DNA from 2 places in the Bacillus sp. SYZHCR11 genome. Region 1 is predicted to be linked to the other one. Evidence: a T-box and tRNA genes for the amino acid it is inferred to sense, from the RefSeq annotation. Region 1 holds a T-box; the other holds one or more tRNA genes.
What was found. The T-box of region 1 lies ahead of AC2CGA_RS13110 (valine--tRNA ligase). A T-box ahead of a tRNA ligase gene usually reads a tRNA of that ligase, here a tRNA-Val.

Region 1 (15,769 bases):
GACATCATCCGCCCCGTCTTTTTGTTCTATCCATTCTTTCACACTGTCCGGGTTCTCATCGAAGCTCTTAGATGCAAGACTGCTTGCATTGTAAAGGGCTTCGGCGCTTGAAGCACGCGGAAAGTCAAATGATACAAAGTGAATGGAATCCGCTTCGGTTTCAAGCTTTTTAATCATTTCCTGATACGGTTTGTCTTTTAATGCGCTGAATACGACATGGACGTTTTTACCGGCAAAGCGCTGCCGGATCGTTTCTGTCAGCGTTTCAACACCCTCTTCGTTATGGGCGCCGTCCGCAAACACTAAAGGGCGGCTTTGAAGACGTTCAAATCGGCCCGGCCAGGAAGCTTTTTTCAGGCCGTTTCGCATCGCTTCTTCTGAAATGACTGCGGCCTCCAGGCGATTCAGCCATTCAGCGGCCAATATCGCCAATGCCGCATTCTGCCTTTGGTGAATGCCGATCAGCGACGTTTGAATGTCTTCATAGCATTTCGTTTCTGTTTCCAGCGAAAAGCTTTCGCCGGACGGAAGCGCCGCTTCATTAAACAGTCTGCATGTTTTATAAAGTGACTGATACGGAGCCTGCTTTTTTTCGGCTTCCGCTTCAATAACGCCGAGTGCTTCCGGCTGATTGACGCCCGTAATGACCGGAATGGAATTTTTAATAATACCGGCTTTCTGCCCGGCGATCTCCTCGATGGTATTGCCTAAAATGGCCATATGGTCATGTCCGATACTTGTAATGACCGACAGAAGCGGTTTCACAATATTGGTTGAATCAAATGTGCCGCCGAGCCCCGCTTCAAAAATGACAAAATCGATATCAGCCCGCTTCGCAAAATATAAAAATGCACACGCTGTAATGATTTCAAATTCCGTCACCGTTCCGGCATCGGTCTTATCAAGCTCATCGACTATCGGTTTTATGTCAGTAACGAGCGTTCTCCATTCCTCATCGGTAATCGGCGTGCCGTTGACGCTGATTCGCTCATTAAACGTAATCATGTAAGGCGATGTGAACGTGCCGACCGTATAACCGGCTTCTTGAAGGACGGAACGGATAAAAGAAACGGTTGATCCTTTGCCGTTTGTGCCCGCCACATGAATGGCGCGAATGTTCTTTTCCGGGTGTTCCAGTTTTTCCATCAGCTTTTCCATACGGAGAAGGCCCGGCTTAACGCCGAACTTGAGTCTGCCGTGAATCCAGCTGATCGCTTCTTTGTACGTATTAAACAATGAAATCCCCTCTTTTATACGACAAGGCGGTTTCTTAGGAAACCGCCCCGCTGTTTTATCAGCCTTTCAGCTCTGCAATCCGCTGCCGGACAGCTTCGCGTTTTGCCGTGTAGTCTTTCTCTTTTCCGCGTTCTTCTTCAATGACATGCTCAGGAGCTTTTTTAATGAATCCTTCGTTGCCGAGTTTTTTCTGAACGCGTTCGACTTCTTTTGTCAGCTTGTCGAATTCTTTTTGCAGACGGGCGATCTCCTCATCAATGTTAATCAGCCCTTCAAGCGGCAGAATGACTTCCGCTCCGGTGACGACCGCTGTCATCGCTTTGTCTGCCGCAGCGATATCCGTCCCGATTTTCAGCGTGCTCGGATTCGTAAAGCGTTCAACGTAAGAACGGTTCTTCTCAAGGCGGCCGGCAATGTCTTCGGTAGATGTTTTAATGTAAAGTTCAACCTGCTTGCTCATCGGCGTGTTGACTTCGCTCCGGATATTGCGGACAGAACGGATTAATTCAACGAGCAGTTTCATATCCGCCGCTGCCTCTTTATCCGTATGTTCCGGCACCGGAACCGGCCAAGAGCTGATCGTGATTGACTCACCTTCATGAGGAAGGTGCTGCCAGATTTCTTCCGTTAAGAATGGCATAAACGGGTGAAGAAGACGCATCGTCTGGTCAAGCACGTATGCCAGAACAGACCGGGTTGTTTTCTTCGCCGCTTCATCTTCCCCGTACAGCGGAAGCTTCGCCATTTCGATATACCAGTCGCACACATCGTCCCAGATAAAGTTGTACAGGTGGCGTCCGACTTCACCGAATTCATAACGATCCGCAAGCTGTGTTACGTCTTCTATCGTTTCATTCAGTCTTGTGAGGATCCACTTATCAGCAACTGATTTTTCACCGGACAGATCAAGCTCGTCATACGTCATGCCGTCCATGTTCATTAATGCAAAACGGGAGGCGTTCCAAATTTTATTTGCGAAGTTCCATGTGGATTCCACTTTTTCATAGCTGAAACGGAGATCCTGTCCCGGTGAACTTCCGGTTGCCAGGAAATAGCGCAGGGAATCCGCTCCGTACTTGTCGATGACATCCATCGGGTCCACGCCGTTCCCAAGGGATTTACTCATTTTTCTGCCCTGCTCGTCACGGATTAAGCCGTGAATCAGCACGTCTTTGAACGGACGCTCGCCGGTAAACTCAAGACCTTGGAAAATCATCCGGGATACCCAGAAGAAAATGATGTCATATCCCGTTACAAGTACATCGGTTGAGTAATACCGCTTAAAGTCTTCAGCGTTTTCATCAGGCCAGCCCATTGTAGAAAACGGCCAAAGCGCGGAGCTGAACCATGTATCAAGCACGTCTGAATCCTGCTCCCAATTTTCGCTGTCCTCAGGCGCCTCAAGGCCGACGTACACTTCTTTTGTTTCTTTATGATACCAAGCCGGGATGCGGTGGCCCCACCACAGCTGACGGGAAATACACCAATCACGGATGTTTTCCATCCAGTGCAGGTACGTTTTCTCGAAACGGTCAGGAACGAAGTGAACCTTCTCTTCTTTTGCCTGAAGGTCAACCGCAGCATCGGCCAGCGGCTGCATTTTGACAAACCATTGTGTGGACAGGTACGGCTCAACAACGGCGCCGCTTCTCTCACTGTGGCCGACAGAATGCATATGGTCTTCGATTTTAAAGAGAACGCCGGATTCCTGAAGATCTTTGACGAGTTTTTTGCGGCATTCAAACCGGTCCATGCCGTTATATTGCAGCGCTTTTTCATTCATTGTTCCGTCTTCATTCATGACGAGAATCCGCTCTAAATTATGGCGGTTTCCGAGTTCAAAGTCATTCGGGTCATGGGCAGGCGTGATTTTAACGGCGCCTGATCCGAATTCCATATCAACATAATCATCGCCGACAATCGGAATTTCGCGGTTTGTAATCGGCAGAATCACCGTTTTGCCGATTAAGTGCTTGTAGCGCTCATCTTCAGGATGAACCGCGACAGCCGTGTCGCCAAGCATCGTTTCCGGACGGGTGGTCGCGATTTCAATTGAGCCTGAACCGTCTGCTAACGGGTAGCGCAAATGATAAAACGCGCCCTGTACGTCTTTGTAAATCACTTCAATATCGGATAAAGCCGTTTTTGTGGCAGGGTCCCAGTTGATGATATATTCGCCCCTGTAAATCAAGCCTTTCTCATACAACTTGACGAAGACTTCACGCACGGCTTTGTTCAGCCCTTCATCAAGAGTAAAACGTTCACGTGAATAATCGAGTCCGAGTCCCATCTTGGCCCATTGGCTGCGGATGAAATCAGCATACTCTTCTTTCCACTTCCACGTTTCTTCTAAAAACTTTTCACGGCCGAGGTCATAACGGCTTGTGCCCTGTTCGCGGAGTTTCGCTTCGACTTTTGCCTGAGTGGCGATGCCGGCGTGGTCCATGCCCGGAAGCCAGAGCACGTCATAGCCCTGCATGCGTTTCATACGCGTAACGATATCTTGCAGCGTCGTATCCCACGCATGTCCGAGGTGCAGCCTGCCCGTCACGTTCGGCGGCGGAATGACGACAGAATACGGCTGTTTCGTTTGATCGCCGCCCGCTTCAAAATATTTTCCTTTCAGCCAAAAATCATAGCGGCCTTTTTCAATCGCAGACGGATCATATTTTGTCGGCATTGTTTGTTCGTTTGTATCCATGATAACCCTCCAGCATGTTTAGAAATGGCTGAGCAACTAAAAAAGAGCCTTCATCCTGATAAAGGACGAAAAGCTCTTTCGCGGTACCACCTTTTTTCATGAACAGATTTGTTCATGCACTTAAACGGATAACGGGTGCGGCCCGAATTTCTCTACTGTATGTTCAAGAAATTATGCTCCCGGGCGACCTTCCAATGAGACGGCATAAGAAGCCTTTCAGCACAGTAGCTTCTCTCTCTTCATGCGTCTTTCTTGTACTCTTCCCGTTCAAAGCAGGTGTATTTATATCAGCTCATGATCTTATTTAGTATGTTCTTTATTATAGTAAAAGTGTTTTTGATTCGTCAATCATCTTTTCCAAAAACCGCTGCCGTCATACATAAATGAGCATGCACCCCGCTCTTCCCCTTACATACGATACATAGAAAGGCGAATGTGAGGAGGAATTGCCCGTGAGAAAAAAATTCAATTCTTATTCGCTCCCCCAGTGGGCCAGACAGGTCCGCCTTGTATCCGTGCAAGTCATTATCCCGATTACGATCTTTCAGGGGATCAGGACGATTTTCTTTCCGACGACTTTTGATGTCCTGCTGCTTGCCATCCTGCTGTTTTTAGCGTGCGCCCTGCATTTGGAATGGATATAAAAAAACGAGTCCCGTTATGAAGAGGACTCGTTTTCCGCTTTTATTTTTTTCTCCCGCTCAATCTGATGAACCTTCATGAGAAAAGGCTCAACATTTTTCATCTGCCAAAACGCTCTTAATAATTGCGTGCACTCTTCTTTTTCAGAGCCCCTTTGGCCGGTCTGATACCGTTTCAGCACTTTGTACATGGCGGACGGATAAGCCATATAGCTGAGAAACAGACTGATTTCCGCTTCACGGAGCGGGAATGATTTGTGATACGTATAAAACCAGTCCAGACATTCCGGACATGCTTTCGGATAGCTTCTGAACATTCTGGAGTAAAAGCCGAGCAGGTCATTTTGCGGAGGGCCCAGCGCAGCTTTCTCGAAATTCGTGAAAAAGCCCGATCCCGCATCATTATACAGAAAGTGGCGGCTCGATAAACTGCCGTGGTTGATCACCGCTCTCGTCTTGTCATGATCCTTTGCCGCGTCAAACCATTCTTCCAGACGTTCCAGAGCAAAATTGACGGCGGAAACCGTTTCTGTAAGATACGTAACGGCCTGCAGTTCAAAAGGTGAAAGGTACCACTCTTTTTCCGCCCGGTCGGCGAATTGTTCATAGACAAGCTTATCATTTTCCCAATCTCTTTTCGTTGCTTCATAAAAGCCGCTGATATCTTCAGTCCGGATTTGGATGTCCCGCACAGTCGCAGAATGGAGCTTCGCGACCTCTTTAAAAAGGTAAACATGTTTTTGATCCCGTTCTTCCTCCTGATCGTACTGAAGCCAAGGCATTAAATAATAAGAATTCTCCGTCTGTCTCCCCGCAAAAAAATCGCCGGCATACGTGCGGCAGATCGGCACAAATGATCGGTAGCCTTTCTCCTCAATCTCAATCATAAGATCCGTAAATTCACTGCTGCGGGCCGGCTTGAGCTGTTTCAAAGCAAAAATGCCGTAGTTTGAGTAGACCTTCCAAACATGCGGGCTGACAGGCTCAATATACTCAGCCGTCAGCCCGTATTCCTGAAGCACTGATTGGACTGCTTCCATTCCATTCACCACATTTTTACGGCCTCTTTGTGCTTACACATGGCTGTTATTATATTCAGGTATATACAGAAGCTGACCTTCCTCAAGCTCGTCATCAAACGATAAAGCATTCGTTCGGATGAGCTGCTGGGATGTAATGTCATATCGTTCACACACCCGGTCGATTGTATCTTGCTGCTGCACGATACAAATTTTCATTCTTGAAAACTTTTCTTCTTCCCTTGTAAATAATTTTGTCAAGTAATGAGAGTTGTCATTTTCCTTCTGCTCGGTTCCCGGTGCCGCTTCTTCATTCTTTCTTTCAGGCTTAAGCGGCTCAGGCTGTTCAGCTTTCGCCGGCTCCTCAGGCGGCAGTTTGGAAAACTGAAAAGACAAATCGAGAGGCTTCCCGGTTTCCTCCTCCGGCGGCGCCATCTTCCTTACCTCAATTTCAAACCCTTCTTCATCATGAGCCTCTTCTTCAAGCAGCTTAGGAGCGCTGTAAAACTCCTCTTCCTGCCGTTCCGGAACGAACTCGCGATAAACGGGCGCCTGCTCCTCTTGAAAAACCGCAGGCTCATCTTCGTCTTCTGCCGCCTTATGATCGCTCTGACGGAGAAGCGGCTCGGCCTCTGGCTGCTCTTCTTTTTGAAGGAAGGGCTGTTCCGCAATTTTTGGTTTTTCTGCATGCGGAGTCAGAGTGAAAGCAGGGAAAACCGGTTCGATATCATCTTTCGGCTCTTCCTGCACTTCTGCTGAATCATCCTCAAATACGGGTTCATTCCTCACAGCTGACATGATTGCAGGCTCCTCAGCTTCTTCCGGCTCTTCTTCGTGCTGGAAGGAAACGGGAGGAGGAGGCTCAGTAAAGGAAACAGGTTTAGGCACCTCTTCTTGCTCCCTCAGAATCGGGGCTGCTTCCTGCTCTTCTTCTTCTTGCTCCCTCAAAACCGGGGCTGCTTCCTGCTCTTCTTCCCGCTCCCTCAAAATCGGGGCTGCTTCCTGCTCTTCTTCTTCTTGCTCCCTCAAAACCGGGGCTGCTTCCTGCTCTTCTTCTTCCCGCTCCCTCAAAATCGGAGCTGCTTCCTGCTCTTCTTCCTGCTCCCTCAAAATCGGGGCTGCTTCCTGCTCTTCTTCTTCCCGCTCCCTCAGAATCGGGGCTGTTTCCTGCTTTTCTTCTTCCCGCTCCCTCAGAATCGGGGCTGCTTCCTGCTCTTCTTCCTCTTGCCTGAGTAAAGGCGGGATTTCTTCCTCGTTCTTCTCTGTTTCTTGTGCTGCTTCTTCTGATACAGTCAAAGGTATTTCAGGCTCATGGCGTATCATTAATTCTGGTTCATTTTCGTCCTCAGAATGATGTCCGGCAAGATTGATCATTTCTTCTCTGGCAAATTCAGGCGCCACGTACAAAGGGATCTCCGGCTCTTTCGGCTCGGATTCCTCAAGCAGCCCTTCAATTGCCAAATCAGCTTGAATGGTTAAGATCCTTGAATCCGTCAGCTGATAATCAAAGGCATCAATAAATACGAAAACATCATTGAGGTGGCTCACTTTATTTTTCGGAATCGTGATGTCCACCGGGAAACAATGAATGAGCTCGGCCGTGCCATCCTCCCTCGCCCTCACTTCCTCTACATGCCTCAGCTCCCTATCAAGCTCTTCAAAATGACTGCTGTGATCTATGTTGTACTCGCCAGTAAGTTCTAATGATCCTTTAATTGAGACATAATCATTTACTTCCTGCACCCTGATGTCAGGGTCTAATGAAATCGAAAGTAATTCAGAAACTTCCTGTCCTTTTTGGAAACAGATTGATTCTTCAACAGAAAATTGCAATCGGTGATTATGCGGCAAGTTCATATCCTCCTTTCATCTAATCCATACAATTAGATGTCACTAAAGGTGTATGCCGCAATCCGGGAAAATATGATAATGGAGGCATTGAAAAAAGCCGATACAAGTCTTGCTTGCATCGGCTTTTCGGTATCAGCGGCTGATCGCCTGGAACACTTTCTCAGCGGCTTGAATGGTATTTTCAATATCCTCCATTGTATGCGCAGTGGAGAGAAACAATCCTTCAAATTGAGACGGCGGCAGAAATACGCCTGCGTCGGCCATCCCTTTATAATACTTGGCGAACAGCTTTAAATCAGAAGATTTGGCTGCTTCATAGTTAATGACAGGCTCATTGGTGAAAAAGAAGCCGATCATTGACCCCGCCCGGTTAAACGTGTGCGGAATGCCATGTGCTGCAGCTGCTTTTGAAATGCCTTCTTCAAGCATATCGCCTTTTTTCACAAATTCTTGGTATGATTCAGGTGTGAGCTGCTGTAACGTCTCAAGTCCCGCTGTCATGGCAAGCGGATTTCCAGACAATGTTCCCGCCTGGTAGATCGGACCGCTCGGCGCGATTCGTTCCATAATGTCAGCTTTGCCGCCATACGCACCGACAGGAAGACCTCCGCCGATGACTTTGCCGAGACACGTTAAGTCAGGCGTCACGCCGAAATACCCTTGCGCACAGTTATAATCCACGCGAAAACCGGTCATGACCTCATCAAAAATGAGCAGCGCGCCATACTGTTCCGTAATGTCGCGAAGTCCTTGTAAAAAGCCTTCCTGCGGCGGAACAACGCCCATATTGCCTGCTACCGGTTCAACAATGACCCCGGCAATATCTTCACCGTACTCCCGGAATGCGAGTGCAACGCTTTCCAAGTCGTTGTATGGAACGGTAATCGTATTCATTGCTATTCCTTCCGGCACGCCCGGGCTGTCCGGCAGCCCGAGTGTCGCCACTCCGGATCCCGCTTTGATCAGCAGCGAATCACCATGGCCGTGGTAACAGCCTTCAAATTTTAAAATTTTGTTGCGGCCGGTGTATCCTCTTGCCAGACGCAGGGCGCTCATTGTCGCCTCTGTGCCGGAGCTGACCATCCGTACGATTTCAACAGACGGCACACGGTCAATGACCAATTTGGCCAGTTCGTTTTCCACTTCAGTAGATGCCCCGAAACTTGTCCCGTTCTCGGCTACTTTTTTCAGGCTTTCAACGACCCTGTCGTTCGTGTGGCCCAAAATGAGCGGCCCCCAGCTCAGGACGTAGTCGATATATTCATTGCCGTCAATATCAAAAATTTTCGATCCTTTTCCGCGCTGCATAAAGATCGGATCCATATCAACTGATTTAAACGCGCGCACCGGGCTGTTCACTCCGCCCGGCATCAGTTTCTGCGCTTCTTTAAAAGCGGCTTTTGATTTTTCATAGCTTCTCATCTGCCTCAGCTCCCGTCAAATGAAATCGTTACTCAGCAAGCCATTTCGCTGCGTCTTTTGCATGATACGTCATAATCAGATCGGCTCCTGCACGTTTCATGCCCGTTAAAATTTCCAGCACCATTTCTTTTTCTTTAATCCAGCCGTTTTGGGCTGCCGCTTTCACCATGGAATACTCCCCGCTCACATTATATGCGACCAGCGGCAGGTGATGGCGGTTTTTCACATCACGCATAATATCTAAGTATGACATAGACGGTTTGACGATTAAAAAGTCAGCGCCTTCTGCCGCGTCTGATTCAGCCTCACGTAGCGCTTCCAGGCGGTTGGCCGGATCCATCTGGTATGTTTTTCGGTCACCGAACTGCGGCGTGCTGTCAGCCGCGTCGCGGAACGGGCCGTAGAATTCACTTGAATATTTCACGGCATAAGACATAATCGGAATATTCGTGAATCCTTCTTTGTCGAGCGCTTCCCTGATCACTGTGACAAAACCGTCCATCATATTTGAAGGAGCGATGATGTCAGCGCCGGCTTTAGCCTGGCTGACGGCTGTCTGCGCCAGCAGCTCAAGCGACTCGTCATTGAGGATTACTCCGTCTTTCACGACCCCGCAATGGCCGTGATCCGTGTATTCACAGAGACATGTATCAGCGATGACGATCATTTCAGGATAATGCTTTTTAATTTCAGCAATCCCTTTCTGCACAATGCCATGATCGTGAAAAGCCTGGGTTCCGCAGGCGTCTTTTTCTTCCGGCACGCCGAAAACGATGACCGACTTAATGCCGAGCGATATCAGCTCAGCCATTTCATCCTTTAACAAATCGAGTGATACATGATAAACCCCCGGCATGGAAGGAACTTCTTTTTTTCCTTCGAGTCCTTCAACGACAAATAACGGGTAAATAAAATCTGAAGGGTGAAGACGTGTTTCTTTTACTAGATCTCTCATCGCAGCGTTCGCGCGCAAACGGCGGTGTCTGTTAAATGTTTGATTCATCATTATCTATCCTTTCCCGACATGCTGCACATGACGTCCAGCATGCCTTCAATCGTATAGGTGTCAGGCACATGGGATGAGATCCCGTATTCCAAGAGCGCTTTCTCTGTCAAAGGGCCGATGCTGATATAGCTCGCACCGCTGTTTTCCCACGCTTTTTCTCCGTCTCCGACCGCGTGCATAAACGTATGCACCGCCGATGAACTGGTAAACGTAATAAAATCAAAATGAGAGCGGGATGCAGCCCGTCTCAGCTCGTCCATGCCTTTTTCATCCTGAATGGTATTGTATAACACCCATTCCCTTATTTGATAGCCAAGCGGCTCAAGCTCCGCTTTTATGACATCGCGTGATAAATTGCCCTTTATCAATGAAACGGGTTCGGCAGCTGATGCGTGCCGTTTTAAAGTATCAGCCAGACATTCCGCCACATACTCGTCAGGCATCGCATCCGTCCGGGCTCCCCGCTCTTTCAGGGCGCGCGCTGTCTTTTCACCGACGGCTGCGATTTTTTTCCGTTCCGGAAGCGCAAGGCCATGCTGATCAAGGTAGGAAAAAAAGAACCGGACACCGTTTACGCTTGTAAACACAAGCCAGCCCGGTTCAGAAAGGTCTTCCCGCAGACTGTCCGCACATTCATCCGGGAGCGCTTCCTGAAAAGCGATCAGAGAGGCGGAAACAGCCGTTCCGCCGAGCGCCTCCACTTTTTTTCGGAACGGTGCTGCCTGTCTTTTGTTCCGGGTGACGAGCACGGTCTTTCCTTGTAAAGGAAGGTCATTTGCCATCCTGTTCGAGCTCCTGTTTCACGCTGTCGATTAGTGCTTTGGCTCCTTTTTCAGACATCATCGCCGCACAGCGTTTCCCGATTTCTTCCGGATCATGTCCCGCCGCTGTTTCTTTATAAATCGTCTTTCCGTCCGGAGACGCGACAAGACCGACCAATTCAACCTCATCCCGGTCATTGACGGACGCATACCCGGCTATCGGCACTTGGCAGCCGCCTTCCATCGCGTGTAAGAAAGCCCGTTCGGCTGCCACCGTGCGCTGCGTATACTCATCGGTAAATTGCGCAAACAGCTTCAAAAGCTCTTCATCCGACTCTCTGCATTCAATGGCAAGAGCGCCTTGGCCGACCGCAGGCAGACAGCGGTCCGGTTCGAGGAATTCCGATACGACATCATCTTTCCAGCCCATTCTCGAAAGCCCCGCAGCCGCTAAAATAATAGCATCGTAATCTTCCGTTTCAAGCTTTTGAAGTCTCGTATCGATATTGCCTCTGATCCACTTAATTGTAAGATCAGGGCGTTCAGCAAGAATCTGGGCGCTTCTTCTTAAACTGCTGGTGCCGATGATGCCCCCTTCTTTTATGCCGTCCAGCTTTTGATGCCCTTTTGAAATGAGCGCATCACGCGGATCCTCACGTTTCGGTATGCAGCCTATGACAAGACCCTCAGGCAAAACGGCGGGCATGTCTTTCATGCTGTGAACCGCCATATCAATCTCCTGATGCAGCAGCGCCTGTTCAATCTCTTTGACAAACAAACCTTTACCGCCCACTTTTGACAGTGTAACATCGAGGATGCGGTCGCCTTTTGTGACAATCTCCCGGATTTCAAAGTCATAGGAAGGATTCAATTCCTTCAGTTTGTTAATCACCCATTTTGTCTGGGTCATAGCCAGTTTGCTCCGTCTGGAACCTACCTTAATCGTTCTCATTTTCTTTCCTCCCGAATCTGTTTGGGCGCGTGCGTTAACTGAACCAATGGAATTGTGACAGGCTTCCGAGCAGGAAGTAATTAATCATCAGCACGAGAAAACATGCTGAATTCCATAACGCCGCCACTTTCCCCTGCAGTTCCTTAATCATTCTGATATATAAATAGTAGCTGTATAAAAGCAGCACAATAAACGAGCCGAGCACTTTTGAATCAAACCAGTACAGCGTTTCCAGCGACACATATGCCCAGATCACGCCTAATATCAGGCTCAACAGCAGCATCGGAACCCCGATGACATTTAAAACGTAAGCCATATAATCAAGTTTTGACAAATCTTCAATTCTCAACAGCCATTTTCCCCATTTTTTCTTCTTTAATAAAGAATATTGAAACTGATAAAGAAGCGAAAAGACAAAAGAAAGGGAAAAAGCGCCGTAAGACAGAATCGCCATTGTAATATGAATGACCAAAAGCTCTGAGACCAGCTGGCCGGAAAAGGCGGCCGAATGCTGATCCGTCGGTGAAAACGTATGGATCGCAATCATCGAGAAACCGATGACATTCGTGAAAAACACGATAAAATCAACCCGCAGAATCTGCGTGACCACAAGTGAAAGCGTGACAAGCACCCACGCATAAAAGTAAAGGGCCTCTGTAATATTCAAGACCGGAAATCTGCCCGTCTGCCACATGAAATAAGAAAGATAGACGGTTTGCAGAGTCCAGACAATAGAAAGCAACCAGAAGGCTATTTTTCCAGCCTTCCGGTTGTGTTGAAGAAAATCTATAAAGTAAAAAAGGACGCTTACTGCATAAATAACAATTGTCGCTTCATTAAGTCTTGCCATTGCTGTATCAATCATACAGCCCTCACTCACTTACAAGCGGACGTAAGCCCGTTTTTGCTTCTGCCTTTTGAAACGAATGAACCGTCTGGCGGTTATCCAGGCTTTTGTCCAGCTGGCGGCCGGCCTCTTCCTCAATATCGAAAATCTGCATAAACAGCTTCAGCTTTTCATCTGAATCCGCTTCAGCCGCAAGCTCTTTCGCTTTCAGAATCGGGTCGCGCAGCATTTGGTTAATGATGCTTTTCGTATGTTTGCTGAGAAGTTTTTTCTCTCTTACCGTCAGATGAGGCAGCTTGCGCTCAATGCTCTGCATCGTATCGGACTGGATGGACAGCGCCTTTTCACGCAGCGCCGAAATGACCGGCACGACGCCGAGCGTATTAAGCCACTGCTTAAACTCAACAATTGCCGCTTCAATAAACAGCTCGACTTTTTCAGCGGTTTCGCGGCGTTCTTGTAAGTTGGCTTCAACGATTCCTTCAAGGTCATCAATATCGTACAGAAAAACACCTTCAAGATCGTTAAGCGCCGGATCGAGGTCTCTCGGCACAGCGATATCCACCATAAATAACGGACGGCCTTTCCGCTGTCTGCCCGCTCTCTCCATCATTTCTTTAGACACGACGAAATCACTTGCGCCTGTCGAACTGATTAAAATATCAGCTTCAGCAAGTGCATGTTCAAGCTGGTTTAAGCTGCGCGCTTCTCCGGAGAAACGGTCAGCAAGCGCTTTTGCCTTCAAAAACGTTCTGTTGATGACCGTTACTTTGCCGATACCCTGACCGTGCAGGTTTTCTGCGGCGAGCTCGCCCATTTTTCCCGCACCGAGAATCAAAATGTGCTTATTTGACAATGAGCCGAAGATTTTTTTCGCGAGTTCAACAGCGGCGTAACTGACGGAAACGGCATTGGAGCCGATATCGGTTTCGGCATGCGTGCGTTTGCCGACGGTCACCGCCTGTTTAAACAGCTCATTGAAAATGGTGCCGATCGTCTTTTCTGCCTGCGCCGTTTTAAAGCTCGAGCGTACCTGGCCGAGTATTTGCGTCTCTCCGATGACCATGGAATCCAAACCGCACGCCACACGGAATAAATGCTCGATCGCCGCGTCGCTCTCATAAAATTTCAGAAACGGAGACAGCTCTTCTTTCGGCAGCGAGAACCATTCGGATAAAAATGTCTTTATATAATAACGGCCGGTATGAAGCTGGTCGACCACCGCATATATTTCGGTGCGGTTGCAGGTTGACACGATAATGTTTTCTAGAACGCTTTTTTCTTCTTTTAAGCGGAGCATCGCTTCTGCAAGCTCATCCGGCTGAAAACTTATTTTTTCGCGTATTTCAATAGGGGCGGATTTATAATCTACTCCCACAACAAGAATATGCATCGCTTTCATGCACCCCCGTACATCGCAATTTATTTATAATCATTCTAACATAGAATTTATTATTTATAATAATTATAACATAGTTTCTTCGGGAAAATGTGAACAGATTTCAAAAATGTTATGCTATAGTATAAAAAGCTCGTTCCCACTGTAATCATCATACTAAAAATCCTTTACTGCGGGTAGGTGACAGGATGAAAAAAACATCAATTTTATTACCGGGACTTCTGCTTGCCGCTTCATTATTCGCATGGCTTCAGAGCGGACAGGTTCACCTGTTTGCGAATCAGGGGGAATGGCCGGTGCTCCTTATGCTCTTGGGGGCCGTGCTCTTGTATCAGGGCAAAAAGGAAGCGGCCGGGCCTCACGTCCTGATCGGCATGCTTCTTTTCGGCATAGGTTTACACTTTTTCGCCAAACCTGAGCTCTCATGGTGGCCGGGAGATTTTGAAATGATTCTCTTCGTCTTCGGATTCTCCTTATTTGCGGCTGCCAGAAAAGAATATGTATACGAAGCGGCTGCCATGATTGGTTTTTCCCTCTTTTTATACTTCTTTAAACAAATTACGGCGTGGCTGGAATCCGTCCATATTCCGACGGAACACTTCAAAACATACTGGCCGTATGTTTTCATCGGAATCAGCCTTTTATTATTGTTTATCAAGCGGAACAAAACTATACGATAAAACCCAAAACGCACTGCGTTTTGGGTTTTTCATTACCGGCTGATCATTTTTTTAATGGCTCCCCATGCTTCATCTTTGCCTTTTTTCGTTTCAGAGGAAAATAAAATCAGCTCATCTTCAGGATCCATATCAAGCGTCTGTTTGACAACCTTTAAGTGCTTGTCCCATTTTCCTTTTGGAATCTTATCCGCTTTTGTCGCAATGACGATGACGGGAATGCCGTAATACTTCAGGAATTCATACATGTTCACGTCTTCAGCAGACGGCGCGTGTCTGAGGTCGACAATCTGCACGCAGGCTTTCAGCTCTTCGCGGGTCGTCATATAGGTTTCAATCATTCTCCCCCATGCTTCCCGCTCGCTTTTGGAAACTTTCGCAAATCCGTACCCGGGAACGTCGACAAAATGCAATTCATCATTGATGATGTAAAAGTTTAAAGTCTGTGTTTTCCCCGGTTTTGATGACGTTCTGGCCAAGTTTTTCCGATTGATTAATGAATTGATAAAAGATGACTTTCCTACATTTGATCTGCCCGCCAGCGCGATTTCCGGAAGCCCCCCATCAGGGTACTGTTCGGGTTTGACCGCGCTGATCACGATTTCTGACTTTGTGACTTTCATTTCTTCTCTCCTACTAAGGCATGTTCCAAAACGTCATCCAGGTGAGAAACGAATATAAACTTCAGTCCTTCTCTGACGCTTTCTGGAATATCCTCTATATCTTTTTCGTTATCTTTAGGCGCAATAATAGTGGTCAGGCCCGCTCTGTGCGCGCCGAGCGCCTTTTCTTTCAGTCCGCCGATCGGAAGCACGCGCCCCCGCAGCGTGATTTCTCCCGTCATACCGACTTCGCGTTTTACCGCACGGTCCGTTAATGCTGAAACGAGCGCCGTGGCCATCGTAATTCCGGCAGAAGGGCCGTCTTTCGGCACCGCTCCTTCAGGGACATGGATATGAATGTCATACTTCTCATGGAATTTCGGGTCGATTCCGAACTGTTCCGCTTTCGAACGGACATAACTGAAAGCGGCCTGCGCTGATTCCCGCATGACATCTCCAAGCTTCCCTGTCAGAACCAGCTTTCCTTTTCCCGGTGACAATGACACTTCGATTGACAGCGTATCTCCGCCGACCGTCGTATACGCGAGCCCCGTGACAACCCCGATTTGATCTTCGGTTTCCGCCTGTCCGTATCTGAATATCCGTTTTCCGAGATAGTCGGCCAGATTTTTCTCTGTAACGGTAATGCGTTTTC
Region 2 (15,769 bases), on a different contig from region 1:
ATAAATATAAAATTCTTCAGTTTATCAACAGGCGAACACTTCTTATTTTCATACTAAAAACCCCTCTGGTTTATCTAAAACCAGAGGGGTCAAACTTTCCGACTATATTTTAAGTTTATCGTGAATTATTTATTCCTATTCCACAGTCACACTCTTCGCAAGGTTGCGCGGTTTATCAACGTCACAGCCGCGGTGCAGCGCAGCGTAGTAAGCGATCAGCTGCAATGGCACAACAGATACCAACGGAGCAAGCGCAGGGTTGACTTCCGGCAGGATGAATCTGTCGTCTGCGTCTTCTAAGCCTTTCAGCGAGATGATGCAAGTGTTGGCGCCGCGGGCTGCGACTTCCTTCACGTTTCCGCGGATGCTCAGGTTGACGTGTTCTTGTGTCGCAAGCGCAAAGACCGGTGTTCCTTCTTCAATCAGAGCGATTGTTCCATGCTTCAGCTCGCCGCCGGCGAAGCCTTCCGCCTGGATGTAAGAAATCTCTTTCAGCTTCAGGGCGCCTTCGACACAAACGAAGTAGTCGATGCCGCGGCCGATGAAGAAAGCGTTTCTTGAAACAGTCAGGTACTCACGCGCGATCATTTCCATTTCGTCCTTCTGGTCGCAGAGAGCTTCCATGGCATTTGCCGCGATACCTAATTCTTTGACTAAATCAAAACCGATATCAACGCCGTTGCGTTCTGCTGCAACGGACGCAAGGATCGCAAGCACGGCAATCTGAGCCGTATACGCTTTTGTTGATGCCACGGCGATCTCAGGGCCTGCGTGCAGAAGCAATGTGTAATCCGCTTCACGGGAAAGCGTTGATCCCGGAACGTTTGTAATCGTCAGCGCTTTGTGACCCAGCGCTTTGACTTGAACAAGCACGGCGCGGCTGTCCGCTGTTTCTCCGCTTTGAGAAAGGAAGATAAAGAGCGGCTTCTTAGACAGAAGCGGCATGTTGTAAGAGAATTCACTCGCTACATGCACTTCAACCGGTACGTTTGCCCACATTTCAATATATTGTTTCCCGACAAGACCGGCGTGATAGCTCGTTCCGCAAGCCACGATATAAATGCGGTCCGCTTCCGCCACGGCGTCAGCGACATCGCCCGCCACGGCCAGTCTGCCGTTTTCGTCCTGATACGTTTGGATGATTTTGCGCATAACAAGCGGCTGCTCATCCGTTTCTTTTAACATGTAGTGAGGGTATGTGCCTTTTTCGATATCACTGGCGTCAAGCTCAGCGATATAAGACGCACGTGTCATGACTTCACCGTCAAGATTTTTAATCACGGCTTCGTCTTTTGTCACGATCACCATTTCTTTGTCCAAAAGCTCAACGTATTCATTCGTTACTTGAAGCATAGCCATCGCGTCAGATGCCACGACGTTAAACGTATCTCCAAGGCCGATTAACAGAGGGCTTTTGTTTTTTGCAACGTAAATGGTGTCTGTGTTTTCACCGTCAAATAATGCAATTGCGTAAGAGCCTTTTAACAGAGTCAGTGTTTTGCGGAACGCTTCTTCTGTGCTGAGTCCTCCCGCCACAAATTGCTCGATCATTTGAACGACTACTTCAGTGTCCGTGTCGCTTTTCAGTTCAACGTTTTCAAGATACTCGCGCTTCAGCTGAACATAGTTCTCGATCACACCGTTATGAACAAGTGTAAAGCGGCCGAGTGCGCTTTGATGCGGGTGAGCGTTCAGGAAGCTTGGTTCGCCGTGAGTCGCCCAGCGTGTATGGCCGATTCCCGCTTGAGATTCAACCGTGTGATCCACCACTTCACGAAGGTCGGCGATGCGGCCTTTTTCTTTGTACACATGCACGCCCTGCTCATTCGCCACAGCGATACCGGCAGAGTCATAGCCGCGGTACTCAAGCTTCTCTAATCCTTTTAACAAAATCTCTTTCGCATCAAGCTGACCGATGTAACCTACAATTCCACACATATTTTCTTCCTCCTAAAGGTGTAAAAGGAGACGAAGAAAGTCAAATTACAAGGGGACTTTCAATCGTCCCCTCCCACATGTTTTTTTGGAAGATCATGTGATTTCCCTTTGTTCGGAGAGTCGCCCCTCCGGTTTGAAGAAATCCTTACGGCTGTGATCTAAATGAATCAGCCGGGAGGCATCCGCCGAAAATTCGATAACCTCCATCCTCGTCAACTAAGCCGTTTTTCGGGCGCTTAGTTCGGGCGCTGTAATTATAAAAGATGCAAACAATCCCGCCTTTCCTGCAAGTGAAAAACAAAGGCTGAACAAGCTTGATTTTACAGCATGTGCCAAGGACGGTCAATTATTTTTTGCCGCCCCGGCATCATGTTTACTATCATTTTATGCTGATCGCACTTGTCTTGTTCGCTCTCTGCTTATAAACTTCGCTACTCCGCTCCCATTTCTGTCCGCACGACATCCACGATTTTTGTGACATATTCGTCACAAAGCTCTTTTGTTCTCGCTTCCGCCATCACGCGTACGAGCGGTTCGGTGCCTGACGGGCGCACTAAAATCCGGCCGTCTCCGTTCATTTCTTTTTCCACTTCAGAAATCACGGCCTTCACCTTAGCGTTTTCTTCTACCTTATATTTATCCGTCACTTTCACGTTCACTAAGAGCTGCGGGAATTTTTTCATTTCATCCGCAAGTTCTGAAAGGGTTTTGCCGGACGCCTTCAGCGTATTCACAAGCATGATCGCGGACAAAAGACCGTCGCCGGTAGTGTTGTAATCAAGGAAAATAAGGTGCCCTGACTGCTCGCCGCCGACATTATAGCCGTCTTTTTTCATCGCTTCTACGACATAGCGATCGCCGACTGCCGTTTGAACGCTTTTGATTTCTTCTTTTTCAAGCGCTTTGTAGAAACCGAGGTTGCTCATCACGGTCGATACGACGGTATCATCCTTCAGACGGCCTTCTGATTTCAAATACTTCGCGCATATGTACATGATCTGATCGCCGTCGACGATGTTTCCTTTTTCATCAACGGCAATGAGGCGGTCGCCGTCTCCGTCAAACGCAAGGCCGATATCGGCGTTTTTTTCTTTGACGAAAGCACTCAGCGCTTCCGGGTGTGTAGAACCGACGCCATCATTAATGTTTAATCCGTTCGGAGACGTCCCCATTGTAGATACGTCAGCATCGAGATCGGCAAAAAGGTGCGTCGCAATGGAAGATGTCGCACCATGGGCGCAGTCAAGCGCTACATGAATGCCTGTAAAATCTTCGTCCGCCGTCTGTTTTAAAAATTGCAGATACTTTTGAACGCCTTCAAAATAATCGTTCACAAGCCCGAGGTCCGCGCCTGTCGGTCTCGGCAGCTTATCTTCCGGTTCCTCCATGAGACGTTCAATCTCGGCCTCCTGCTCATCAGAAAGCTTAAAGCCGTCCCCTCCGAAAAATTTAATTCCGTTATCCTGTACGGGGTTGTGAGAAGCGGAGATCATGACGCCCGCCTCAGCATCCATGGCTTTCGTTAAATAGGATACCCCCGGCGTAGAAATAACGCCGAGGCGCATCACTTCAGCTCCGATCGATAAAAGTCCGGCGACAAGGGCTCCCTCCAGCATATGTCCGGAGATACGTGTATCACGGCCGATCAGCACTTTCGGGCGCTGCTTATCTTTGGTCAGGACATAACCGCCAAAACGCCCCACTTTAAAGGCCAGCTCTGGCGTAAGCTCGCTGTTGGCAACACCTCTTACACCATCTGTTCCAAAATACTTGCCCATTTTGTATCGCTCCTTTTTCATTCTGTTGAAGAAGAATCAGCGCTTGATCCGTCTTCATCCTGGTCTTGATTTTGATCCTGGTTTTGACTTTTATTCTGATCGCTGTCAGTGTCGTCTTCCCGGTTCTTGCTCTTGTCTTTGTCTGCGTCTCCGCTTGTGCCGTTCTTATTGCCGGAATCAGCGGAGCCGCCGTCATTTTTATTTGAACTTGTGTTTTTCTTAGAAGTCAGCTTGATCTTAACCGTGTCTTTTGACAGGGACCATGTGACGTTTTGCGGGCCGTTTACTTCAAGCTTTACAGAGTGCTCTCCGTCATCCAAGTCCGAGACATTGGCATACAATTCAATGTCCGACTTTTTCAGCGCCTTAATGTTGGCGGGAGAGCCTTTGGCCGTAATATTTATCGCCTGCGATTCAGGGTCGAGAAACTCAATCTGCTGTGAGCCTCCCAGTCCGACCGTCTTGATTGCGACATTGTCAAAATCCTTTTTGTCTTCACTGTCCACTTTAACATGAAGCGTGATTTTTTCCGGTGATACCTTAGTGACGCCCTTAGGAAGCGGGATATCGGCATTGATATCGGTATCTTTATCAATTTTGCCTAAATCAAGAGATACGCCGTCAATAAATTCCAGTGAATCCAGCACATCCTGCGGGCCGTAAACCGTCACCTCACTCGGATTCGAGTCAATACTCGCAACACTCACCCCGTCCGGAAGACTTCCCTTCCTTTCGATTTTGAAAGGAAGCTTTTTGCTCGGACTGGCTACGGGAACCGTCACTTTAATGACTGACGGTTCAACATCAACAGGAAGTGCGTTGCCGTCTTTGTCATAGACGGTCACCTTCACTTCCTTTTCAATGGTCTCATTTGCATTTTCAAGGTTCACGGATGCTTTGACAAGCGAAATGTTATCAATCACATTTTTCGAACCTGTAATCTGCACGTTTTTCGGGCTGATAATCGGCTGCTGAGGGGTATATCCCTTTTTCATTTTGCTTTTATTGTAGTATTCAACTTCCACGGGAAAACTCTCAGCCGTTTTTTCCTGAATCGTAACCGTCGTGACTGATGGGTTAATGGAGATCGTCAGTCCGTCCGATACGTTTTTCGCCTTCAATTCGACCTTATGAGTCCCGGTCTTCAGCTTATTCATATCGGCGTATATCTCAAAATTCTTCGTCTGTCTCGCCTTTTTCACCGCGCTTGTCGAGCCTTTAATCGTGACATTTACCGTCTGGGGCACGCCGGTGACGACATAGTTCGCTTCATCGTAGTATGCTTTTACAGGAATATCAGTAAGCGTAGCCTCGTCAGTCGTTGATGTCGGAAAAAAGGATTCCCCCGGCTTTTTCGGAGTCGGCGCCTGGTTGTTGTTAACCGCAACGTAAAGCAGCAGCGCCAAGAGCAATGCAATGATCTTTACAGCCCAGCGGTTGTTTAAGAATTTATCCATTTTTCTTGCCCCTCCAGTACCAGCGGTTAGAAGAAGTGTCTCTGGCGTTCTTCTTAAACTCGGCTTCAAGCATTTCTTTCAGTGCTTCTTCCGTCAATTCTCTGTGAAGGTCTCCGTTTTTGGCCACACTGATGGCGCCCGTCTCTTCAGATACAATAATGGTTAAGCTGTCCGTCACTTCACTGATGCCGACAGCCGCTCTGTGACGCGTCCCCAGCTCCTTTGAAATAAACGGGCTTTCAGAAAGCGGCAGATAACAGGCAGCCGCCGCAATCTCGTTATTTTTCATAATGACCGCTCCATCATGCAGCGGTGTATTCGGGATGAAGATATTAATCAAAAGCTCCGAGCTGACCTGCGCATTAAGCGGGATGCCCGTCTCAATATAATCGCCCATTCCCGTATCGCGCTCAATGGCGATGAGTGCGCCGATGCGGCGTTTCGCCATGTAGCTGATCGATTTTGTAATCGCTTCAATTGTCTTATGCTGCGCTTCCTCCACGGGGGTTCCGCTCCTGGAAAAGAACCGGCCCCGTCCGAGCTGTTCAAGCGCCCGTCTCAGCTCAGGCTGGAATATAATGATGATCGCTAAAAATCCCCATGTTATCGCTTGGTCCATCAGCCACTGAAGCGTGCTGAGTCCCAAATATGAACTGGCCATCCGGACCAATACGATGACGACGATTCCTTTTAAAAGCTGAACCGCCTTCGTCCCGCGTATGACCATGATTAATTTATATATCACATACCAAACAAGGAGAATATCAACGGCATTGCCGAGGTATTGCAAAAATGGGATGTCCTCAAAAGCCATTTCCTCGTCCTCCAAGAATTCAGTCATTTCGTTTTTTCCGTTATGAATTGTGCTGCATGAGCAATATGTACATCATATAGCGTGCTCATTATACCACATTTTGATTTCTCAAGTGAAATGAGCCGGCGCGGCGTTGCACAAAAAAAGAGTAAAGCGATTATACGCTTTACTCATCTTCATTCGGGTCCAAAGCGCTTACGACGCCCTGTCCCGCCGATTTCAGTTCGTACCAGACCCAGTCAAACAATTGGTTAATCTCTTCAATCTGCCCGGTGACTTGTCCGGCTGAGGCCATGTATTTTTCTCCGTTGACGACGGTCACATTGCCGTCGACTTTTCCTTCAATGAACAGCTTGCCGTTTTTTACTGTGACATCGCCCTTTACGGTCTCGCCTTCAGGGACGGTGACCGTGTGATTCTGCACGACAAGGTTCGGCTGTTTGGACACACTGAAATTGTGGTCATTATGCCAGCTGTTGAAAAAACCGCCGCCCATTAAAATCACAAAAACCGCTGCGGCTGCAATCATCGGATGAGTTTTGATCCATCGTTTTACAGAAGCGCGTTTTTTCTCTTTTGGAAGATTCGCCATAACTTTGGCAGTAAAATCAGCAGGGGCCGTGACATGCGATGTGCTTCGGACGAGTGCTACGGATTTCTCCATTTCATGAAAATGCCGTTTGCAATTCCCGCATGACTGCAAATGTTGTTTTAATACGTTTTCATCTTCAGGAAGGATATCTCCATCAAGATGCTTATGCATAAGCTGCACAATCTGTTCAGGACAGCTCATTTCATCACCCCACTTAAAGATCCCTCAATTGTTTTCTAAGAGCCTCTCTGCCTCTGTGTATCCTTGTCTTGACGGTGCCGACAGGGATATTCAGAATCTCCCCGATTTCAATTAAAGAGAGTTCGTCAATATACTTTAATACAATAACCGTTCTGTACTTGTCAGGCAGCTTTAAAATCTTTTTCTGAATTGTGTCCGACAGCTCCAATGACAATACGGCGTCTTCAGGGAGAACCCCGTCCGCGGCGATCTGCGAATACATCGTCAGCCCTTCTGCTCCCGCTACTTCTGCGTCCAGATAGTAATCAGGCTTTTTCTTGCGGATGCGGTCAATGGTCAGGTTGGTCGCAATTCTGTAAAGCCACGTTGAAAACTTTCTGTTGATATCGAAACTGTCGATATTGACATACGCTCTGATAAAAGCTTCCTGCGCAATATCTTCCGCTTCGTGCACATTGCCGAGCATGCGGTAGCAAAGCTGGTAAATCTTATCTTTATAAAGGTCAACGATTTCTGCAAACGCATTTTGATCGCCTTTTTTGACTTGCTTGATTCTTTTTTTAATCAGGTTTTCCATGTTTTATCTTACCTCTGCCCTTCACCGGTCTGTATCTATACGTTGATTGTTTTAAAAGGTTTCATTTTTTTATTACATTTATTTTACCAAATTTCAGGCAGGGTGTAGATGGAAAATACAGAATATACTGCCTTAACAGCAGCTTAAAAATAGTATATCTGATGAACAATCAAAAATCGAAACAAAATGCCGATAAAAAAAGACACCTTTATGCAAAAGGTGTCTGAGACTGGGCTAGCTGGATTCGAACCAACGCATGACGGAGTCAAAGTCCGTTGCCTTACCGCTTGGCTATAGCCCAAAAATGGTGGAGGGGGGCAGATTCGAACTGCCGAACCCTGAGGGAGCGGATTTACAGTCCGCCGCGTTTAGCCACTTCGCTACCCCTCCGTATTTTTTTGGAAAACAGTGCCGGCCAGAGGACTTGAACCCCCAACCTACTGATTACAAGTCAGTTGCTCTACCAATTGAGCTAGGCCGGCAAATATGGTGGAGGATGACGGGCTCGAACCGCCGACCCTCTGCTTGTAAGGCAGATGCTCTCCCAGCTGAGCTAATCCTCCATATGACCCGTACGGGATTCGAACCCGTGTTACCGCCGTGAAAGGGCGGTGTCTTAACCGCTTGACCAACGGGCCGCTGTGTCCGCGTCGAGCTGACAAAAGTTATTATATACAGGTTGTACCCCATTTGTAAAGAGAAAAATTATTTTTTTTATTTTCAAACTTTTTTACCCGTTTTTTAACTGAAAAACTCATCCCTCCTCTCTTATTTCATTTATGATGAAAGTATCAAAATATTGAAGGGAATGGACACAGATGATCTTAGTCAGCTCTTGTCTCGGCGGTATCGAATGCAGATATAACGGCTCTCACGCCGCTTCGGAAAAAATCCGCAGACTCGTAGAAGAAAAGAAAGCTGTTATGGTCTGCCCCGAACTTTTGGGCGGCTTCACCACTCCCCGCGAACCGGCGGAAATCATCGGCGGCACGGGTGAAGACGTGCTGAACGGAGCGGCAAGAATCGTAACGGCATCAGGCGAAGACGTTACAGCTTTATATATGGACGGCGCGGAAAAAACGTTAGCATACGCAAAAGAAATAGGCGCCGCAACGGTCATCCTTAAAGAAAACAGTCCGTCCTGCGGCAGCAGCTTTATCTATGACGGCACTTTCTCAGGAAAAAAAATACTCGGAGACGGCATCACTTCCGCTCTTTTAAAACGGGCAGGCTACCGTGTTCTATCAGAAGATGAATTGGATCAATTATAAAAAAGGAGAGTAGATATCATGGATGTAGCCCTGTCCTTTTATAAACCGGAGCATGCAGACGGGCTGAACGGGTTTGTGCTGAGTGAAGAAGATAAAAAGTTCACAGCTCTGCCGATAGATGTCCTGCCGCAGGCGCTTGTCATCCGGGATCGCTACCCGACAGTCATTTTAAAAGAAGACCGCCCCGTCGGTTTTTTTATTTTACATACCTCAAAAGAAACCATTGCTCCGTATTCGAACAATGTGTCTGCCATTTTGCTGAGTGCGCTGTCATTACATGCGCCGCATCAGGGAAAAGGTTATGCCAAACAAGCGATGCTGCAGCTCCCCGCTTTTGTTGCAAATTACTTTCCTTGGTGTGATGAAATCGTGCTTGCTGTAAACCATCGCAATCAACGTGCAAAGAACCTGTACCGGTCTTCCGGTTTTATTGACAAAGGGCGGCGCAGGATCGGCCCGATCGGTGAACAGCACATTCTGCATCATTTTTTGTGAAAGCGCTTGATTATTCATCTCATCCTTGCCGATTTTTCTTGAAACATCTATTCAGAAGCCCATATACTTCAAGTATTAACGACTTGGGAGGGTACAATCATGACAGACCGGCTTAACATTCACAGATTGACCACAGAAACCAGAAATCCGCAGACCGCTTCAATCCATCAGGCAGACACAATGGAAATTCTCCGCATCATTAACGAAGAGGATTTCAAAGTGGCTGAAGCCGTTCAGCAGGTGCTGCCCGATATTCAGATTGCCGTTCAATTCGCCCATCAGTCCTTACGGCGAAACGGCAGGCTGATTTATGCGGGAGCGGGGACAAGCGGCAGACTCGGTGTACTGGATGCGGTTGAATGCCCGCCTACATACAGCGTAAGTCCCGACACCGTCATCGGTCTGATGGCCGGAGGGGCAGACGCCTTTTTGCAAGCGGCTGAAGGTATAGAAGACAGCGAGGAAACCGGCGCTCTCGATCTCAAAACGATCGGGCTTACCGCAGAAGACACCGTGATCGCCATCGCGGCAAGCGGGCGCACGCCGTATGCGGCCGGTGCGCTGAAATATGCAAAAACAATCGGCGCCAAAACCGTCGCGCTCACATGCAATAAGAACTCCTTGATCAGCACCTTTGCCGATCACAGCATCGAAGTCATTGTCGGCCCCGAAGTGATTACAGGGTCAACACGAATGAAAGCCGCGACGGCACATAAAATGATTCTGAACATGATTTCCACGGCCGTGATGATTAAAAGCGGCAAAGTGTACGAAAATTTAATGGTGGACGTTCATGTCAGCAACGAAAAATTGAAAGAACGCGCAATCGGCATTATCCAAAGCATCACGGGCGTTCCGTACGACAAGGCAAAAGAAACGCTTGAGGCCGCAGGCAGCCATGTCAAAACGGCAATCGTCATGCTGAAGACGAATTCGGACGAAACACACGCGAAGGCACTGCTCAAAGAATCAGAAGGATTCATTGATAAAGCCATTGAACAGCACGTTTCAAGAGAAAAAGAACGCTGATCGTTCTTTGGTGAAAAATATTGTGCTTTTACGAGCCCGCGCCGTTTTCATGTTCGGCGCAGGCGCTTTTAGGACGCGTTTCAGGCATAGCTCCCCGGGAAAAATCGTACGGAAAAAGGAGGATCTCCATGAGCAAAGAGGCATTTTATCAGTCACTGGCCAAAGATATCCTGGACAATTGCGGCGGTTCATCGAATATTTCAGGCTTTACCCACTGTATGACACGCCTGAGGATTACACCTTTAGATCGGGACAAAACGGATATTGAGGCGCTGAAACGGCTTGACGGGGTAATAGGCGTCGTCGAAGCCGAAACACTGCAGATCATTCTCGGCACGGGTGTCGTCAATCATGTCGCCGACGCTTTCGCAAAACTTATGCCATCCGGAAAAAACATTGATTTAAAAGAAGCCGCCTCACGGAAAAAAGCCGATCTCAACAGAAAAAACACCACACCCATCAAATTGTTTCTGAGAAAAATATCAAGCATCTTCATTCCCCTTATTCCCGCACTCATTGCATCAGGTTTAATCACCGGTATTACGAAAGCCGTCATTCAGGCCGGCTGGCTCCCGAAAGAATCCCAAATCGCACTTATTTTAACGGTTATCGGTTCAGGCTTGTTCGCTTACCTCGGCGTCCTTGTCGGCATCAATGCGGCGAAGGAATTCGGCGGGACACCCGCGTTGGGCGGCCTTGCGGGCATATTGATCCTTAACCCTGAGATCGCCAATATCAGTTTGTTCGGAGAGAATCTGCTCCCTGGCAGGGGAGGATTAATCGGCGTTCTTTTCGCGGCGGTTTTTATCGCTTATACCGAACGGTTTATCAGAAAGCACGTCCATCAATCCATCGACATTATCGTCACGCCTACATTGTCTTTACTTATCACCGGGCTGGTGACATATGTCGTTTTTATCCCTGCAGGCGGTTTTATTTCTGATCTGATTACATCAGGTTTATTGTCGCTGCTGAATATCGGGGGAGTGCTCTCAGGGTTTGTACTGGGAGCCGCCTTCCTGCCTCTTGTCGTCACCGGCCTGCATCAGGGCTTGACTCCCGTACATTTGGAATTAATCCGATCAATCGGAGATGACCCGCTTCTTCCGATTCTCGCGATGGGAGGCGCGGGTCAAGTAGGCGCGGCCTTCGCCATCTTTATGAAAACAAAAAAAGCCTCATTAAAAAGAGCGATCGGCGGCGGACTTCCATCCGGTCTGCTCGGAATCGGGGAGCCGCTTATCTTCGGCGTCACGCTCCCGCTCGGCCGGCCGTTTTTGACGGCGTGTTTAGGAGCGGGTATAGGCGGCGCCTTTCAAGCCCATTTTCAAGTGGCGACTTTTTCAATCGGTGTCTCCGGCCTTCCGCTCTCGTTTCTCGTACAGCCGGCTCAAATCGTTATGTATATCATCGGTCTCTTCATCTCTTACGCGGCGGGCTTTGTCTTCACTTATGCGTTCGGATTTAAGGATGACATGGCTGCTGAATTTGAATAAACCGGGAGGGATCAGAATATGAAAACACTGACAGCCGCCATACTCACAATGGTCATCAGCCTCTCTTTTCTGCCGCAGCACAAAGCCGAAGCCCAATCCAAATTATACGACGCAGCAAAGCTCAGAAAGGTTGATCAAATGATTGAAAAAGACATCGCAGCAGGATTCCCCGGAGCCGTCCTCGTCGTCGTAAAGGACGGACGGGTGATCAAAAAGAAAGCATACGGCTACAGCAAAAAATATGATGGGAACACCCTTTTATCTCGTCCGAAAAAAATGAAAACATCAACCATGTTTGATTTAGCTTCCAATACAAAAATGTACGCGGCCAATTTTGCACTACAGCGACTCGTCAGCCAGGGAAAGCTTGATGTGTATCAAAAAGTCTCGGCTTACCTTCCTGATTTCAAAGACAGAAAAAGCGATCCGATTCAAGAAAAAGACCGCATACGCGTCATCGATGTGCTCCAGCATCAATCCGGTCTGCCGGCAAGCTTTTATTTCTATCAGCCGGACACCGCAGGCCCTTTATATTCACAAGAACGGGATAAAACGATCCGTTTTCTCACCCAAATCCCGCTTGAATACAAGCCGGGAACAAAACACGTATACAGCGATATCGGTTACATGATTCTCGGCTGCATCATTGAAAACATAACCGGAAAAACCCTTGATACCTATGCGGAACAAGAACTGTACAAACCGCTGAAACTGACGCACACACTGTTCAATCCGCTGCAAAAAGGTTTCAAAGAAAAAGCATTCGCAGCTACTGAACGTTTAGGCAACACACGTGACGGAGTCATCCATTTCCCTCACATCAGGACGTATACGCTGCAGGGGGAAGTTCACGATGAAAAAGCATTTTACTCAATGGGAGGGGTGTCCGGTCACGCCGGGCTGTTTTCCAGAGCTGATGATATGGCCGTCCTTCTTCAAGTCATGCTGAACAGAGGCAGTTATAAACACGTTTCTCTCTTCAATAAAAGAACGGCCGATTTGTTCACAACGGCGGCATCCTCTGATCCGACTTTCGCTCTCGGCTGGCGGAAAAACGGCAGCCCGGATATGGAGTGGATGTTCGGACCTTATGCAAGCAGGCAGGCATACGGCCATACGGGATGGACCGGCACCATCACGATTATTGATCCCGCTTATAAGCTGGGGATCGCACTTTTGACCAATAAAAAGCATTCCCCCGTCGTCAGCCCCGGTGAAAACCCGAATGTTTTTGAAGGGGATCTTTTCCCGACCGGAAGCTACGGCAGCGTCATAAAAGCGATTTATGAAGCCATTGAATGACAACCCATGTCTTTTGTCCAAACTATGACGGCAGGAGGGCACCATCATGAAACTTTTCATCTCAGCTGTATTACTGTTGTTCATTGTATTCGGCACGCATCATGCATCAACAAAACCGGACATTCCGTCACAGGCGGAACAAGCGGTATCCCGTATGACATTAGATGAAAAATTAGGGCAGATGCTCATGCCTGATTTTCGAAATTGGCAAAAAAAGGGGCAGTCATCACCTGAGGCTCTTACCCAAATGAATGACGAAGTCGCAAGGCTTATTCAAAAGTACCGGTTCGGCGGCGTTATCTTATTTGCAGAAAATGTAAAAAATACTGAGCAAACGGTACGCCTGACAGATGCCTTTCAAAAGGCGAGCCCTGACATTCCGCTATTATTAAGCATTGATCAGGAGGGCGGCATCGTAACTAGACTTGGTGAGGGCACTCATTTCCCAGGCAATATGGCGCTCGGGGCCGCTAGGAAAACAGCCTATGCGTCCCAGACCGGCGCCATTATCGGGAAAGAACTGAAAGCACTGGGCATTAATACGAATTTCGCTCCCGTTCTCGATATCAATAATAATCCCGGAAACCCTGTCATCGGCGTCAGGTCGTTCAGTTCAGACCGTGATCTGACAGCTTCACTCGGCCTTGCCTCAATGAAGGCTCAGCAAAAGCAGAATGTCGCTGCCGCCGTCAAACATTTCCCGGGACACGGCGACACGGATGTCGACAGCCACTACGGTCTTCCGCTTGTCACCCACAATCAAGAAAGGCTGCGTCAGATTGAACTTTATCCGTTCCGGCAGGCCATTCAGGCCGGAGCTGATATGATCATGACAGCCCATGTGCAATTTCCCGCTTTTGACGATACAACCTATAAAAGCAAGCTGGACGGTTCAGACATCCTCGTACCCGCCACACTCTCGAAAAAAGTGATGACTCATCTTCTCCGTAAGGAAATGGGATTTAACGGCGTCATCGTTACGGATGCATTAAATATGAAAGCCATTGCCGATCATTTCGGTCAGGAAGAGGCGGTCGTCATGGCAGTAAAAGCAGGAGTCGATATTGCCCTGATGCCGGCCCAAGTGACATCGCTGCAAACGGAAAACCGCTTTGCCCGGGTTCATTCCGCGTTAAAAAAGGCGGTACAAAAAGGGGATATTCCGCTGCAGCAAATTAACAAATCAGCGGAACGCATCATTTCCCTGAAAATAAAACGAGGGATATATCCCGCACCGAAAGAGACAAATCTGAAAAAGAAGATTGCAAAAGCAAAGAAAACCGTCGGCAGCAAAAATCACCTGAAAGCTGAAAAACAAATCGCGGAAAGATCCGTCACCGTCTTACAAAACAAAAACCGCACGCTCCCATTCAAACCGAAAAAGAACAGCCGCGTTCTCATTGCCGCTCCTTATGAAGATCAAACAGCGGCAATGGAACAAACCATTCGGCAGCTCATCAAGAAGAAAAAAATCCGGCCGGTAACCATCAGTAAAATGAACTTCGCCGAGCGCACATTTCATGATGAACACAAAAAGCTGGTATCCGACGCGGATTACGTGATTACAGGCTCCTATGTCGTAAAAAATGACCCTGTCGTAAACGACGGCGTGATTGACGATTCCGTCACAGATCCCGGCAAGTGGACGACCGCATTTCCGCGGGCCGTCATGAAAGCCGCACAATCGAACCAAAAACCCTTTGTGCTGATGAGCCTGCGTAATCCTTACGACGCCGCGAATTTTGAAGAAGCTGAAGCCCTTATCGCAGTCTACGGCTTTAGAGGATATACAGACGGACAATTCCTCCAGCCAAACATTCCGGCAGGCATTGAAGCGATATTCGGAGAGACAACACCGCAAGGCAGGCTGCCCGCTGACATTCCTTCCGTCACGCATCCGGGAACGACACTGTATCCTTATGGTTTCGGTATCAATCTGAAGACCGGAAAACCGCTTTAAACAGGAGGGCTGATTATGAAAACACATACGGCTGCACTTCTCGCCGGACTTGTCGTCATCAGTGCTATGTCGGCAGTCTCGGCGGCTTCTGACAGAAACCTTCATACCGCCAAGAAACCAAGCATCCAAACAGGCATCGACCGCCTGCTGAAAGATTATAAACAGGAACTGAAGGGAAAAAGAGTCGGGCTGATCACCAACCCGACCGGTGTGAACGCATCATTGAAAAGCAGCGTTGACGTGCTGTATGAGGCGCCAGACATCCGCCTGACGGCATTATTCGGACCGGAGCACGGTGTCCGCGGCGATGCTCAGGCCGGAGATAAAGTCACATCCTATATAGACGAAAAAACAGGGCTTCCCGTCTACAGCCTATACGGGGAGACGAGGAAACCGACACCTGACATGCTGAAAGATACAGATGTGCTGATTTTCGATATTCAGGATGTCGGAACCCGGTACTACACCTACATTTATACAATGGCCTATGCCATGGAAGCGGCCAAAGAAAAGGGCATTCCTTTTTATGTCTTGGACCGGCCGAATCCGCAAGACGGACGAAATCCGGACGGCCCGGTTCTTGAACCGGATTACGCTTCATTTGTCGGACTGTATCCGATCCCGCTGAAGCACGGCATGACGATCGGTGAGCTTGCTCTTTTATTCAATAAAGAGTTTCATATTGGCGCCGACCTCACCGTCGTAAAAATGAAGCGCTGGAAGCGGACGATGACGATTGAAGATACCGGACTGCCGTTCGTCCTCCCTTCGCCTAATATCCCGACCCCGGACAGCATATTTGCATATTCGGCAACAGGACTAATCGAAGGCACAAACGTGTCCGAAGGAAGGGGCTCGA

Region 2: it has a tRNA-Val gene. The T-box ahead of AC2CGA_RS13110 (valine--tRNA ligase) is inferred to sense a tRNA for this amino acid. The anticodon was not compared.

What each region holds. Positions count from the first base shown of each region.
Region 1 covers NZ_JBXUND010000003.1:252,566-268,334, reverse strand. The annotation lists gene AC2CGA_RS13115 (bifunctional folylpolyglutamate synthase/dihydrofolate synthase) at 1-1,236, opposite strand, end outside; gene AC2CGA_RS13110 (valine--tRNA ligase) at 1,295-3,937, opposite strand; T-box leader at 3,996-4,217, opposite strand; gene AC2CGA_RS13105 (hypothetical protein) at 4,390-4,581, shown strand; gene ysxE (spore coat protein YsxE) at 4,596-5,618, opposite strand; gene AC2CGA_RS13095 (LysM peptidoglycan-binding domain-containing protein) at 5,652-7,448, opposite strand; gene hemL (glutamate-1-semialdehyde 2,1-aminomutase) at 7,581-8,870, opposite strand; gene hemB (porphobilinogen synthase) at 8,899-9,873, opposite strand; gene AC2CGA_RS13080 (uroporphyrinogen-III synthase) at 9,876-10,658, opposite strand; gene hemC (hydroxymethylbilane synthase) at 10,648-11,589, opposite strand; gene AC2CGA_RS13070 (cytochrome c biogenesis protein) at 11,624-12,454, opposite strand; gene hemA (glutamyl-tRNA reductase) at 12,462-13,829, opposite strand; gene AC2CGA_RS13060 (hypothetical protein) at 14,024-14,515, shown strand; gene yihA (ribosome biogenesis GTP-binding protein YihA/YsxC) at 14,548-15,135, opposite strand; gene lon (endopeptidase La) at 15,132-15,769, opposite strand, start outside.
Region 2 covers NZ_JBXUND010000004.1:376,732-392,500, forward strand. The annotation lists gene glmS (glutamine--fructose-6-phosphate transaminase (isomerizing)) at 136-1,938, opposite strand; gene glmM (phosphoglucosamine mutase) at 2,370-3,716, opposite strand; gene cdaR (CdaA regulatory protein CdaR) at 3,734-5,173, opposite strand; gene cdaA (diadenylate cyclase CdaA) at 5,166-5,987, opposite strand; gene rsiW (anti-sigma-W factor RsiW) at 6,154-6,780, opposite strand; gene sigW (RNA polymerase sigma factor SigW) at 6,794-7,357, opposite strand; tRNA gene AC2CGA_RS16645 (tRNA-Gln) at 7,587-7,658, opposite strand; tRNA gene AC2CGA_RS16650 (tRNA-Tyr) at 7,663-7,747, opposite strand; tRNA gene AC2CGA_RS16655 (tRNA-Thr) at 7,767-7,839, opposite strand; tRNA gene AC2CGA_RS16660 (tRNA-Val) at 7,845-7,920, opposite strand; tRNA gene AC2CGA_RS16665 (tRNA-Glu) at 7,924-7,995, opposite strand; gene AC2CGA_RS16670 (2-thiouracil desulfurase family protein) at 8,176-8,628, shown strand; gene AC2CGA_RS16675 (GNAT family N-acetyltransferase) at 8,647-9,123, shown strand; gene murQ (N-acetylmuramic acid 6-phosphate etherase) at 9,223-10,152, shown strand; gene AC2CGA_RS16685 (PTS transporter subunit EIIC) at 10,281-11,648, shown strand; gene pbp4b (penicillin binding protein PBP4B) at 11,667-12,950, shown strand; gene AC2CGA_RS16695 (glycoside hydrolase family 3 protein) at 12,997-14,910, shown strand; gene AC2CGA_RS16700 (exo-beta-N-acetylmuramidase NamZ family protein) at 14,926-15,769, shown strand, end outside.